DNA from 3 places in the Alterluteimonas muca genome. Region 1 is predicted to be linked to each of the others. Evidence: predicted binding sites of a transcription regulator. Region 1 holds the regulator's gene; each other region holds the start of a gene.
The links. Region 1 encodes HrcA, which represses chaperone genes, less so after heat shock. Its sites were predicted from a motif close to TTNGCACTCNNNNNNNNNGAGTGCNAA; they were not measured.
Positions count from the first base shown of each region.

Region 2: rpoH (RNA polymerase sigma factor RpoH) is a predicted target of HrcA. The motif match lies at 3,095-3,121, and genes of this name have one in related genera.
Region 3: groES (co-chaperone GroES) is a predicted target of HrcA. The motif match lies at 1,934-1,960, and genes of this name have one in related genera.

Region 1 is NZ_JAIWPS010000004.1:220,950-224,976, reverse strand. It holds gene dnaK (molecular chaperone DnaK) at 1-1,466, opposite strand, end outside; gene grpE (nucleotide exchange factor GrpE) at 1,590-2,120, opposite strand; gene hrcA (heat-inducible transcriptional repressor HrcA) at 2,236-3,297, opposite strand; gene recN (DNA repair protein RecN) at 3,406-4,027, shown strand, end outside.
Region 2 is NZ_JAIWPS010000007.1:117,871-121,897, forward strand. It holds gene ftsE (cell division ATP-binding protein FtsE) at 1-342, shown strand, start outside; gene ftsX (permease-like cell division protein FtsX) at 335-1,288, shown strand; gene LDO11_RS10640 (response regulator) at 1,290-2,168, shown strand; gene ung (uracil-DNA glycosylase) at 2,191-2,949, shown strand; gene rpoH (RNA polymerase sigma factor RpoH) at 3,132-4,010, shown strand.
Region 3 is NZ_JAIWPS010000001.1:406,533-410,559, reverse strand. It holds gene groL (chaperonin GroEL) at 1-1,537, opposite strand, end outside; gene groES (co-chaperone GroES) at 1,597-1,887, opposite strand; gene LDO11_RS01800 (acyloxyacyl hydrolase) at 2,091-2,579, opposite strand; gene cutA (divalent-cation tolerance protein CutA) at 2,710-3,045, shown strand; gene LDO11_RS01790 (protein-disulfide reductase DsbD family protein) at 3,045-4,027, shown strand, end outside.

The DNA of each region.
Region 1 (4,027 bases):
GCGGTGACGTGCACGATGCCGTTGGCATCGATGTCGAACGACACCTCGACCTGCGGCATGCCACGCGGCGCCGGGTCGATGCCGGTGAGGTCGAACTTGGCCAGCGACTTGTTGTAGCGGGCCTGCTCGCGCTCGCCCTGCAGCACGTGCACGGTCACCGCGGACTGGTTGTCCTCGGCGGTCGAGAACGTCTGCGAAGCCTTGGTCGGGATGGTGGTGTTCTTCTCGATGATCTTGGTGAACACGCCGCCCAGGGTCTCGATGCCCAGGCTCAGCGGGGTCACGTCGAGCAGCAGCACGTCCTTGACGTCGCCGGCCAGCACGCCGCCCTGGATCGCGGCGCCCAGTGCCACGGCCTCGTCGGGGTTGACGTCCTTGCGCGGCTCCTTGCCGAAGAACTCCGCCACCGCCTGCTGCACCTTCGGCATGCGGGTCTGGCCGCCGACGAGGATCACCTCGTTGACGTCGGACGCACGCAGACCGGCATCGTTGAGCGCGGTGCGGCAGGGCTCGATCGACTTGCGGATCAGGTCCTCGACCAGCGCCTCGAGCTTGGCCCGGGTCAGCTTGATGTTGAGGTGCTTGGGACCCGACGCATCGGCGGTGACGTAAGGCAGATTGACCTCGGTCTGCTGCGCGGAGGACAGCTCGATCTTGGCGCGCTCGGCGGCGTCCTTCAGGCGCTGCAGGGCCAGCGGATCCTTGCGCAGGTCGATCCCCTGGTCCTTCTGGAACTCCTCGACGAGGTAATCGATGACGCGCTTGTCGAAGTCCTCGCCGCCGAGGAAGGTGTCGCCGTTGGTGGCCAGCACCTCGAACTGCTTCTCGCCGTCGACTTCGGCGATCTCGATGATCGACACGTCGAAGGTGCCGCCGCCGAGGTCGTACACGGCGATCTTGCGGTCGCCGCCGGCCTTGTCGAGGCCATAGGCCAGCGCGGCCGCGGTCGGCTCGTTGATGATGCGCTTGACGTCCAGGCCGGCGATGCGGCCGGCGTCCTTGGTGGCCTGACGCTGCGAGTCGTTGAAGTAGGCCGGCACCGTGATCACGGCCTCGGTGACCTTCTCGCCCAGGTAGTCCTCGGCGGTCTTCTTCATCTTCTCCAGGATGCGCGCGGAGATCTCCTGCGCCGACAGCTTGTTGCCGTCGTTGGTGGCCACCCAGGCGTCGCCGTTGTCGTGCTGGACGATCTTGTACGGCACCAGGCCGATGTCCTTCTGCACTTCGGCATCGGTGAACTTGCGCCCGATCAGGCGCTTGACCGCGAAGAAGGTGTTGTGCGGATTGGTGACGGCCTGGCGCTTGGCGGATGCGCCGACCAGTACCTCGCCATCCTTTGTGTAGGCGACGATCGAAGGCGTGGTGCGATCGCCCTCGCTGTTCTCGATGACCTTGGCCTTGCCGCCGTCCATGATCGCCACGCACGAATTGGTCGTGCCGAGGTCGATGCCGATGATCTTTGCCATGAGTGGTTCCCTCTGGATCCGTATTCGATGTGTCTGGGGGCGGCACGCGGCCGCCGATGCGTGATATCTGGGGGCGGCGGTGTGCCGTTCAAGCGGCTACCGCGATGCGCAGGCGCGCCGGCGTCAGTCCCTGGCCACCACGACGAGCGCGGGGCGCAGCAGGCGCTCGTTGAGCACGTAGCCCTTCTGGAACACCTGGGCGACGTGGCCCGGAGGCACTTCGCCGGCGTCGGTCTGGCTGATCGCCTGGTGGCGTTCCGGGTCGAACGGCTGGCCGGCTGGCGCGACGACCTGCAGGCCGTTGTCACCGGCCACCTTGAGCAGCTGGCGCAGGGTGAGTTCCAGGCCCTCGCGGAGCGGGCTGCTGTCGGCGCCGGCCGCGGCCAGGCCTGCATCCAGGCTGTCGAACACCGGCAGCAGGTCGCCCAGCAGGCGCTCGTTGGCGAAACGGCGGGCCGCGTCGACCTCGCGCGCCATGCGCTTGCGCTGGTTCTCGAGGTCCGCGCGCTCGATCAGGGACTGCGCACGCAGCTGCTCGAGTTCGGCCTGCAGCAGCTGCACCTGTTCTTCGAGCAGGGCCTGCGGCGATGCCGACGCGTCGTCCTGCGGCTGCATCGTGGGGTCGGGAGTGTCGGGGTGGCTCTCGTGGGTCATTTCCATGTCCGTGGCGGTCGACTGGCCGCCGCTGGCCGGAGCAATGGGGTTGCCCGGCGCGGATTCAAGTGCCGTCCGCCTGCAATCGTGTGTCGGTGCCGTCCCGCAGCCCCCGCTACGGCGACCTGCCACCGCGCTCCAGCGCCGCACCCAGTGCTTCCGCGGTGGCCTGCACCACCGGCACGATGCGGTCGTAGGCCATCCGCGTCGGCCCGATCACCCCCAGCACCCCGAGCACGCGCCCGTCGGCCGCGTACGGCGCGGTCACCAGCGATACCCCTTCCAGAGGGGCCAGCCCGGTTTCCTCGCCGATGAATACCCGCACCCCGGGCGCGCGCACGGTGCGCTCGAGCAACTGCAGGATCTCGCGCTTGCGCGAAAAAGTATCGAACAGCTCGCGGAGGCGGTCGAGATCCGAGAGGTCCTGCACCCCGATCAACCGGGCCTGCCCGGCCATCAGCATGTCGTCGCCCTCCTCCGGGGCGAGGGCCTGCTCGGCAAGCTCGACGGTGCGCGCCATCAGGCTCTCCATCTGGCTGCGCGTGAGCTGCATCTCGCGCAGCAGCGTGGCGCGGATGTCGGCCACCGCGCGACCGGCGAAGTTGACGTTGAGGTAGTTGGCCACCTGCTCCAGTTCCGACGCCTCGTAGGGCCGGCGCACCTGGATCAGGCGGTTCTGCACCTCGTTGTCCGCAAACACCAGGATTGCCATCACCCGCTGGCTGTCGACGGCAACGAAGTCGATGTAGCGGAAGGCGAACTGCTCGCGCCGCGGCACGCTGACCACGCCCATGAAGCGGGTCATCGCCGACACCAGCTCCGACGCGCTGCCCAGCAGCGACTGGGTGCCACCGCCGGCGGGCAGCTGTTCGCGTAGGTGGGTGACCTCGTGCTCGGGCAATGGCCGCAGCTGCAGCAGCGAATCGACGAACACCCGGTAGCCCTGCGCGGTGGGCACGCGTCCGGCGGAGGTATGCGGCGCGGTCAGCAGGCCGCTGTCCTCGAGGTCGGAGAGGATGTTGCGGATCGTCGCCGGGCTCACGTCCAGCCCGGCATGGCGGGCAAGCGTCTGCGACCCGACCGGCTCGCCGTTCTCGATATGGCGGGCGATCAATGTGCGCAGCAGATGCCGTGAACGGGCATCGAGTTCGGACGGGGGCGTGTGCTTGCGGCTCATGGCCCCGGTATACGGCGCACCCTGCGCCCACGCAAGCGCGTCTCAGCCGCTGCGCCGCTGATCGCCGAGATTGTTGGCCGCAACCATTCCGCCCTGCACAATCCGCGCATGCTGACCCACCTCGCCATCCGCAATTTCGCCGTCGCCACCGCCAGCGAGCTGGAGTTCGGTGCCGGCCTCACCGTGATCTCCGGCGAAACCGGCGCCGGCAAGTCCCTGCTCGTCGATGCGCTCGGGTTCCTGTCCGGGTTGCGTGCCGACAGCGGCATGGTGCGCCATGGCGCCGACCGCGCCGAACTCACCGCCAGCTTCGACCTCGCCGATGCCGCCGGCGCGCGCGCCTGGCTGGTGGCCGAGGAATTCGACGATGGCGATGCCTGCCAGCTGCGGCGCACGCTGCGCGCCGATGGCGGTTCGCGGGCATGGATCAACGGCCGCCCGGCCACGCTCGGGCAGCTGGCCGCGCTGGCGGGTCACCTCGTCGAGATCCATGGCCAGCACGAGCACCAGGCGCTGCTGTCGCGTGGCGCGCAGCTCGCCCTGCTCGATGCCTATGGCCGCCATGCCGGCGCACTGCAGGCGGTGGCCGCGGCCGCGCGCACCTGGTCGGCCCTGCTCGACGAGCGCGACCGCCTTGCGGGTCTGGGCGACCCCGGCGAGCGGCGCGACTGGCTGGCCCACCAGCTCGCGGAACTCGAACGCGAACCGCTGGATGCCGCCTCCCTCGCCG
Region 2 (4,027 bases), on a different contig from region 1:
GCCAGGCGCGTGCGCAGCGCGCTGGAGCGACTGGGCCTGGGCGAGCGCGAGCGCGCGCTGCCCACGCAACTGTCGGCGGGCGAGCAGCAGCGGGTCGGCATCGCCCGCGCGATCGTCGGCGAGCCGCGACTGCTGGTGGCCGACGAACCCACCGGCAATCTCGATCCCACCCTGTCGGCGGAGATCATGACGCTGTTCGAGACCCTGCCCGCGCGGGGCACCAGCGTGCTGGTGGCAAGCCACGACCTCGCACTGGTGCGGCGCATGCGCAAGCGCGTGCTGGTGCTCGACCAGGGGCGGCTGGTGGATGACATCAAGCCCGAGGAACTCGCCGATGAGTGAGCCGGCGGCGAAGCCGGTGCAGTCGCAATCCGGCTTCGGCACCTGGATCGACCACCATGCCTACAGCGTGGTGTCGGGCCTCGGACGCCTGCTGCGCAGGCCCTGGGCGACCGCGCTGACCATCGGCGTGATGGCGGTGGCGCTGGCGCTGCCGCTGGGGCTGCTGCTGGTGCTCGACAACGTCGGGCGGCTGTCGGGCAGCGTGCAGCAGTCGCAGGAAATCAGTGTGTTCCTGGCGATGGACACCAGCACCGAACGCACGCAGGCACTCGAGCGCGAGATCGCCGCACGTGCCGACGTCGCCACAGTGGAACTGCGCACGCCCGAGCAGGGCCTGGAGGAACTGCGCAGCCGTGGCGGCCTTGGCGATGCCATCGATGGCCTGGGTGGCCTCGAGGCGAACCCCTTGCCGGCGGTGCTGGTGGTGGTGCCGGCGGGCGACGATGCCGCGCTTGCCGCAACGCTGGGTGCGTTGCCCGAAGCCGAACTGGTGGTGCACGACGCCGCCTGGCGACAGCGGCTGGATGCGTGGATGCGTTTCGCCGCACGGGTGGCCTGGGTGCTGGCGGCGCTGCTCGGCATCGGCGCGCTGCTGGTGGTCGGCAATACCGTGCGCCTGGACATTCAGTCGCGCCGCGACGAGATCGGCGTGCTGCAGCTGCTGGGTGCCACCGACGGTTTCATCCGCCGGCCGTTCCTGTACCAGGGTGCGTGGTACGGCCTGGCCGCCGGCGCGCTGGCGCTCGGCCTGCTGGCCCTGGCCGGCCTTGCGCTGCAGGCGCCGCTGGCGGAACTCGTGGCCGGTTACGGCAGCGGCTTCGCCCTGCGGGGTTTCGGCATCGCGCAGTCGCTGGCGGTGGTCGCGGGTGCCGCGCTGCTGGGCTGGCTCGGCGCCGGCGTGGTGACCGGCCACTATCTGCGACAGACCCGACCCACGGATGCCTGAGATGAGCCATCCCGCCGCCCCCGACCTTCGCCACCTGGTCAGCGAGACCCCGCGGATCATGGTGGTCGACGGCTCGAAGCTGGTGCGCAGGCTGATCGGGGACGTGCTGCGGCAGGAGGTACCGAACGTCGAGGTCGTCGCCTGCGCCGGGCTGGCCGAAGCGCGCGAAGCGCTGGCGGCGGCGCCGGTGGATCTCGTCACCACCTCGCTGGTACTGCCCGATGGCGATGGCCAGCAGCTCGCGCGTGCGGTACGCGAGACCGCGGGGCAGAAATACGTACCGGTGATCGTGGTCTCGGCCGAGGCGCAGGCGCACCTGGAACGCCGCCGCTTCACCGAGGACGTCACCGACTACTTCGACAAGGCCGAAGGTCACCAGGCACTGGCGACCTTCGTGCGCGGCTACGTGATGCCGCAGGCGATCCCCGGCGCGTGCGTGCTCTACGTCGAGGACAGCCGCACGGTCGCGCTGGCGACCCGGCGCATGCTGCAGTCGCACGGCATGGAAGTGATCCACCTGATCAGCGCCGAGGACGCCATCGAGTGGCTGCGCGAGCGCCGCGACAGCGCCGATGCGCCGGGCGCGGACCTGCTGCTGACCGACGTCTACCTGAAGGGCGAACTCAGCGGCCGCGACCTGCTGCAGGCCGTGCGCGGCGAGCTCGGCTACGGCAAGCGGCGGTTGCCGGTGCTGGTGATGACCGGTGACGACAACCGGGTCAACCAGATGGCGCTGCTTCGCGACGGCGCCAACGATCTGGTGCTCAAGCCGATCGAGGAACGGCTGCTGGTCACCAAGGCGCTGTTTCAGCTGCGGCTGGCCCGGCTGGGCGGGGCAGGGCCGCAGGGACGCGGGGCGCCGGCGCCCACCGCGGGCTGAGGCGGTGACACGCAACGCATCGGTGGACGACCTCCCGACGCAGGCCGCGGGGGCGCCCCACAGTGACGCGGATTCGCGGATCCGTCTGCACCCGTCCTGGAAAGCCCGCATCGGCGACTACCTGCTGCGCGAGGACATGCAGGCGCTGTCGGCGTTCCTGCGCGAACGCAGGGCGGCGGGCGCGGCAATCTACCCGCCCGGCCCGCGGATCTTCGCCGCCTTCGAGGCCACGCCCTTCGATGACGTCAAGGTGGTGGTCCTCGGCCAGGATCCCTACCACGGCCCCGGGCAGTCCCATGGGTTGGCGTTCTCGGTGCCGCCCGGGGTGCCGGTGCCGCCGTCGCTGCTCAACATGTTCAAGGAACTCGAGCGCGACCTCGGCCTGCCACGCCCCGACCATGGCTATCTGCTGCCCTGGGCGCAGCGTGGGGTGCTGCTGCTCAACGCGGTGCTGACGGTCGAGCATGGCAAGGCCGGCGCACACCAGGGACGCGGCTGGGAAGGCTTCACCGACCACGTGGTGGAAACCCTCAACCGCGAGCGCGACGGCCTGGTGTTCATGCTGTGGGGCAGCTACGCCCAGGCCAAGGGGCGGGTGATCGACCCGCGCAGGCACAAGGTGCTGCGCAGCACCCACCCCTCGCCGCTGTCGGCCCACCGCGGGTTCAACGGCTGCGGGCATTTCTCCGCCGCCAACGACTACCTGCGCCGCCGCGGGCTGGGCGCGATCGACTGGCGCCTGCCGCCGCGGGCCCAGCTGGATGCCGTCGTCCCCGGCTGACTGCCGCCTGCACGGTTGCGGGCGGGATTGCCCGCTGTGCACGTCCTGTTGAAGGTGGATCCGTTACCGTCCTGTACTTCCGGAACACCCTTTGTGGGCTCGATAACGCCGTTCCACCGGCGGAACAGAGGAACTTTTCCTGTACCCGGCAGTCCAATAGCCCGACTGCTAACATGAGGTCCATGAGCCAGACGATGACTGCCAACGCCTTGGTTGCCAACAATCTCCCCGTCCCCAGTGCGCTCGGTTCGCTGGACGCCTACGTCAATGCCGTGCACCAGATCCCGGTGCTGTCGGTCGAGGACGAGCAGGCGCTGGCACGCCGTTACCGCGAGAACGAGGATCTCGACGCCGCCCGCGAGCTGGTGCATTCGCACCTGCGTTTCGTGGTGCACGTGGCGCGTGGCTACAACGGCTACGGGCTGCCGCTGGGCGACCTGATCCAGGAAGGCAACATCGGCCTGATGAAGGCGGTGAAGCGTTTCGACCCCGCGGTCGGCGTGCGCCTGGTGTCGTTCGCGGTGCACTGGATCCGTGCCGAGATGCACGAGTACATCCTCAAGAACTGGCGCATCGTCAAGGTCGCCACCACCAAGGCGCAGCGCAAGCTGTTCTTCAACCTGCGCCGGAGCAAGAAGCGCCTGGGCTGGTTGAACGCGGCCGAAGTGAGCGCGGTTGCCAAGGACCTCAACGTCTCCGAGCGCGAGGTGCTGGAGATGGAGTCGCGGCTGTCCGGGCGCGATATCGGCTTCGATGCCAGCGCCGACGAGGATGACGAGCGCGCGCCGCCGGCACCGGCCGGGTATCTGATGGCGCACGACGCCGATCCCGCACAGGCCTACGAACGTGCCGACAGCGAGGACAACCAGCTGGCGCTGCTGCGCGAAGGCCTGGCCGGGCTGGATGCGCGTTCGCGCGACATCATCAAGCGCCGCTGGCTGGATCCGGACGCCAGGATCACCCTGCAGGAGCTGGCCGACGAGTACGGCGTGTCGGCCGAGCGGATCCGCCAGGTGGAAGCCAACGCGCTGAAGAAGATGAAGGCGTTGTTCGCGGCCTGACCCGCGCGGTGGCTGCC
Region 3 (4,027 bases), on a different contig from region 1:
GGCCGGCGATCGACGCCGCGTTCTGCAGCGCGGTGCGGGTGACCTTGGTCGGATCCAGGATGCCGAACTCGACCATGTCGCCGAACTCGCCGTTGGCGGCGTTGTAGCCGAAGTTGCCCGAACCGTCCTTGACCTTGTTGACGATCACGGAGGGCTCTTCACCGGCGTTGGTGACGATCTCGCGCAGCGGTGCTTCCATCGCACGCAGGGCGATCACGATGCCGTGGTTCTGGTCTTCGTTGGCGCCACGCAGGTTCTCGATGGCCGCCTTGGCACGCAGCAGGGCCACGCCGCCGCCCGGGACCACGCCTTCCTCGACCGCTGCACGGGTGGCGTGCAGGGCGTCTTCGACGCGCGCCTTCTTTTCCTTCATCTCGACCTCGGTGGCAGCGCCGACCTTGATCACCGCAACGCCGCCGGCCAGCTTGGCCACGCGCTCCTGCAGCTTCTCGCGGTCGTAGTCCGAGGAGGTCTCCTCGATCTGCGCCTTGATCTGCTTGATGCGCGACTCGATGCCACCGGTCTCGCCGGCGCCGTCGATGATGGTGGTGTTTTCCTTGGTGACCTGGATCTTCTTGGCGCGACCGAGGTCGTTGATGGTCGCCTTCTCGAGCGACAGGCCGACTTCCTCGGAGATCACGGTGCCGCCGGTCAGCACGGCCATGTCTTCCAGCATCGCCTTGCGACGGTCGCCGAAGCCCGGGGCCTTGACGGCGCAGACCTTGACGATGCCGCGGATGGTGTTGACCACCAAGGTCGCCAGGGCCTCGCCCTCGACTTCCTCGGCGACGATCAGCAGCGGCTTGCCGGCCTTGGCCACGCCCTCGAGGACGGGCAGCAGGTCACGCACGTTGGAGATCTTCTTGTCGTGCAGCAGGATGAAGGGGTCATCCAGCTCGGCCGACATCGACTGCTGGTTGTTGATGAAGTACGGCGACAGGTAGCCGCGGTCGAACTGCATGCCCTCGACCACGTCGAGCTCGTTGTCCAGGCCCGAACCTTCCTCGACGGTGATCACGCCTTCCTTGCCGACCTTCTTCATCGCCTCGGCAATGATGTTGCCGATGACTTCGTCGGAGTTGGCCGAGATCGTGCCGACCTGGGCGATCGCCTTGTCGTCGGCGGTGGGCTTGGAGAGCTTCTTCAGCTCTTCGACGGCGGCCTTGACGGCCTGGTCGATGCCGCGCTTGAGGTCCATCGGGTTCATGCCGGCGGCGACCGCCTTGGAACCCTCGCGGATCAGCGCCTGGGCCAGCACGGTGGCGGTGGTGGTGCCGTCACCGGCGTTGTCGGAAGTGCGCGAGGCGACTTCCTTGACCATCTGCGCGCCCATGTTCTCGAACTTGTCGGCGAGCTCGATCTCCTTGGCGACGGACACGCCGTCCTTGGTGATCGTCGGCGAGCCGAAGCTCTTCTCGAGCACGACGTTGCGGCCCTTCGGGCCGAGGGTCGCCTTGACGGCATTGGCAAGCGTGTTCACACCGCGCAGCATCTTGGAGCGCGCGTCTTCGCCGAAGCGGATTTCCTTGGCAGCCATGACTCTTTACCTCTGAATGTCTTGGGTGGAATTCGTGGGAGTGGAAAGAAGCGCCGCGATCAGCCGAGGATCGCGAAGATGTCGTCTTCCTTCACCACCAGATAGTCGGTGCCGTCGAGCTTGACCTCGGTGCCGCTGTACTTGCCGAACAGCACCTGGTCGCCGGCCTTCACCTTCGGCGCCCGCAGGTTGCCGTTGTCGAGCACCTTGCCCTCGCCCACGGCGACGACCTCGCCCTTGATCGGCTTTTCGGTGGCCGAATCCGGAATCACGATGCCACCGGCCGAGACTTTCTCTTCCTCGGTACGCTTGATGACCACGCGGTCGTACAGCGGCTTGATATTGCTCATGTCAATCCTCTTAAGTGATTGATTGGGTTGAAGAATGGCGGCGATCTTAGCACTCGCACTCGGAGAGTGCCAAGGCCGCGGGCGGCAAAGACCCGGCAAGCCGGGCACGGACCAGAAGTTGGGGGCCGTTCAGGGCCTTTCAAGGGGCCCGATGGAAATTTCCGTCGCCCCCGGCCGTGGACGGACGCGGGCCTGGACCCGGCTCAGAAGCGCCAGGCCGCCACCACCATCGTCTCGCCGTCGTTGGGCTGGTGGATGCTGGCGTTGGAGATATGCCGCGCCAGCACCGAGAAGCGCTCCCAGCGCCAGCCGATGGTGCTGACGAACTGCGGGTCGCCCGACAGCGCGTCGGTGTAGCCGCTCTGCACGCCGATGCCGAAGCCCAGCGTCAGTCCGTTGTCGGTGCGGTCGTAACGCAGGCCGGCGTGGCCGACGGTGACGTCGTCCTCCAGGTCGTACGCGGTGTCGTCGCGGCCGGGCACGTGGATCACACCCAGCTCCCAACGCAGCAGCGCGTTGTCGAGGCCACGCAGCTCCGGCAGCCACGCCGCGGCGATGACCGGGGTGACCTCGTTGTCGCGCGTCCACGACGCGCCGGCACTGAGCTCGAACTGGGATTGCGCGGCGGCGGGAAACACGGCGGCAGCTGCCATCGCGATGGCGCACAGCGCCGGAAGGCGGATCCTGGACATGGGCGGGGATTAGTGAACCGGGGAGTGCAGATTGTAGATCCTGCCGTCGTGAGCGCGCGGCGACGGGCGCGACGGGCTTAAGCGCGCGGCGCATGGGCGTGGGCTACCCTATGCGGCCCACCCGTTGCGCCTGCCTGCCGTGTCCGTCCTGCTCTGTCTGTCCACCTGCCCGGATCGTGCCACCGCCGACCGCATCGCCGACGCCCTCGTGGGCGAGGGCCTGGCGGCCTGCGTGACGCTGCTGCCGGGTGCGCGGTCGGTCTATCGCTGGGAGGGCCGTGTCGAGCGTGGCGAGGAAGTGCAGTTGCTGATCAAGACCACCCGGGCGGCGTTCGCCGCTCTACGCGAGCGGTTGTGCGCGCTGCACCCGTACGAAGTGCCGGAACTGGTCGCCTGCGACCTGGTCGACGGCCTGCCCGCCTATCTCGACTGGATCGTGCGCGAGACCGCGGGGCCGGCATCCTGATGGGTATCGCGGTCTGGTGGCGCGCACTCGCGCTGGGCGCGCTCGCAGTCGTGGCGGGCGGCGCGCAGGCAGCGGTCGACATGGACGACCTGCTGCCGGTGGACGAGGCCTTCGCGCTGCGCGTGCACGCGCCGGACCGCGAGCGCATCGAATTCGACTGGACCATCGCCGAGGGCTACTACCTCTATCGCCACCGCATGGGCGCCGAAGCCGAAGGCTTCCCCGCGGACGGCCTGCAGCTGCCCGACGGCAAGCGCCACGTCGACGAGTTCTTCGGTGAGGTCGAGACCTACCGTGGGCGCATGCGCGCAGCCCTGCCCGGCAACGCCGCGGACGGCCGCGAGCAGGTCGTGGTGCGGGTCCGCTTCCAGGGCTGCGCCGATGCCGGCATCTGCTATCCGCCGCAGACGCGCGAGATCAGCGTGGCCCTGCCCGCCGGCCCCACCGCCAGCGGCCGCGCCGGCTTTGCCGCGCTCGGGCGCAGCCTGCTCGGTGCCGGCACTGCGTCACGCGGGGTTGCCGACGCGCTGCGCCCGCAGGCGCTGCCGCTGCCCGAGGCCCAGGCCTTCGGCTTCGATGCGATCGCCGACGGCGGCGACCGCCTGCTGCTGCGCTTCGTGCCGGCGCCCGGCTATTACCTGTATCGCGACCGCAGCGGATTCACCGTGCGCGGCGAGGGCATCACCGCCGGCAGCCCCCGGTGGCCGGCCGGCGTCGATCACCACGACGAGCACTTCGGCAACGTGGTGGTGTATTTCGATCCCGTCGAGGTCGCGCTGCCGCTGCAGCGCCTGCATGGCGATGCCACCACGGTCGCGCTGACCGCGACCTTCCAGGGTTGCCAGGCCGACGGCATCTGCTATCCGCCGATGACCCGCACCGTGGAAATCGCGGTGCCGGCGTCGGGGACGTGGTCCGCACCCGGCGAGGCCATGACCGCACCGCCCGTGCCCGGTGACGAGCCGGCGCCCGCCTCGCCTGC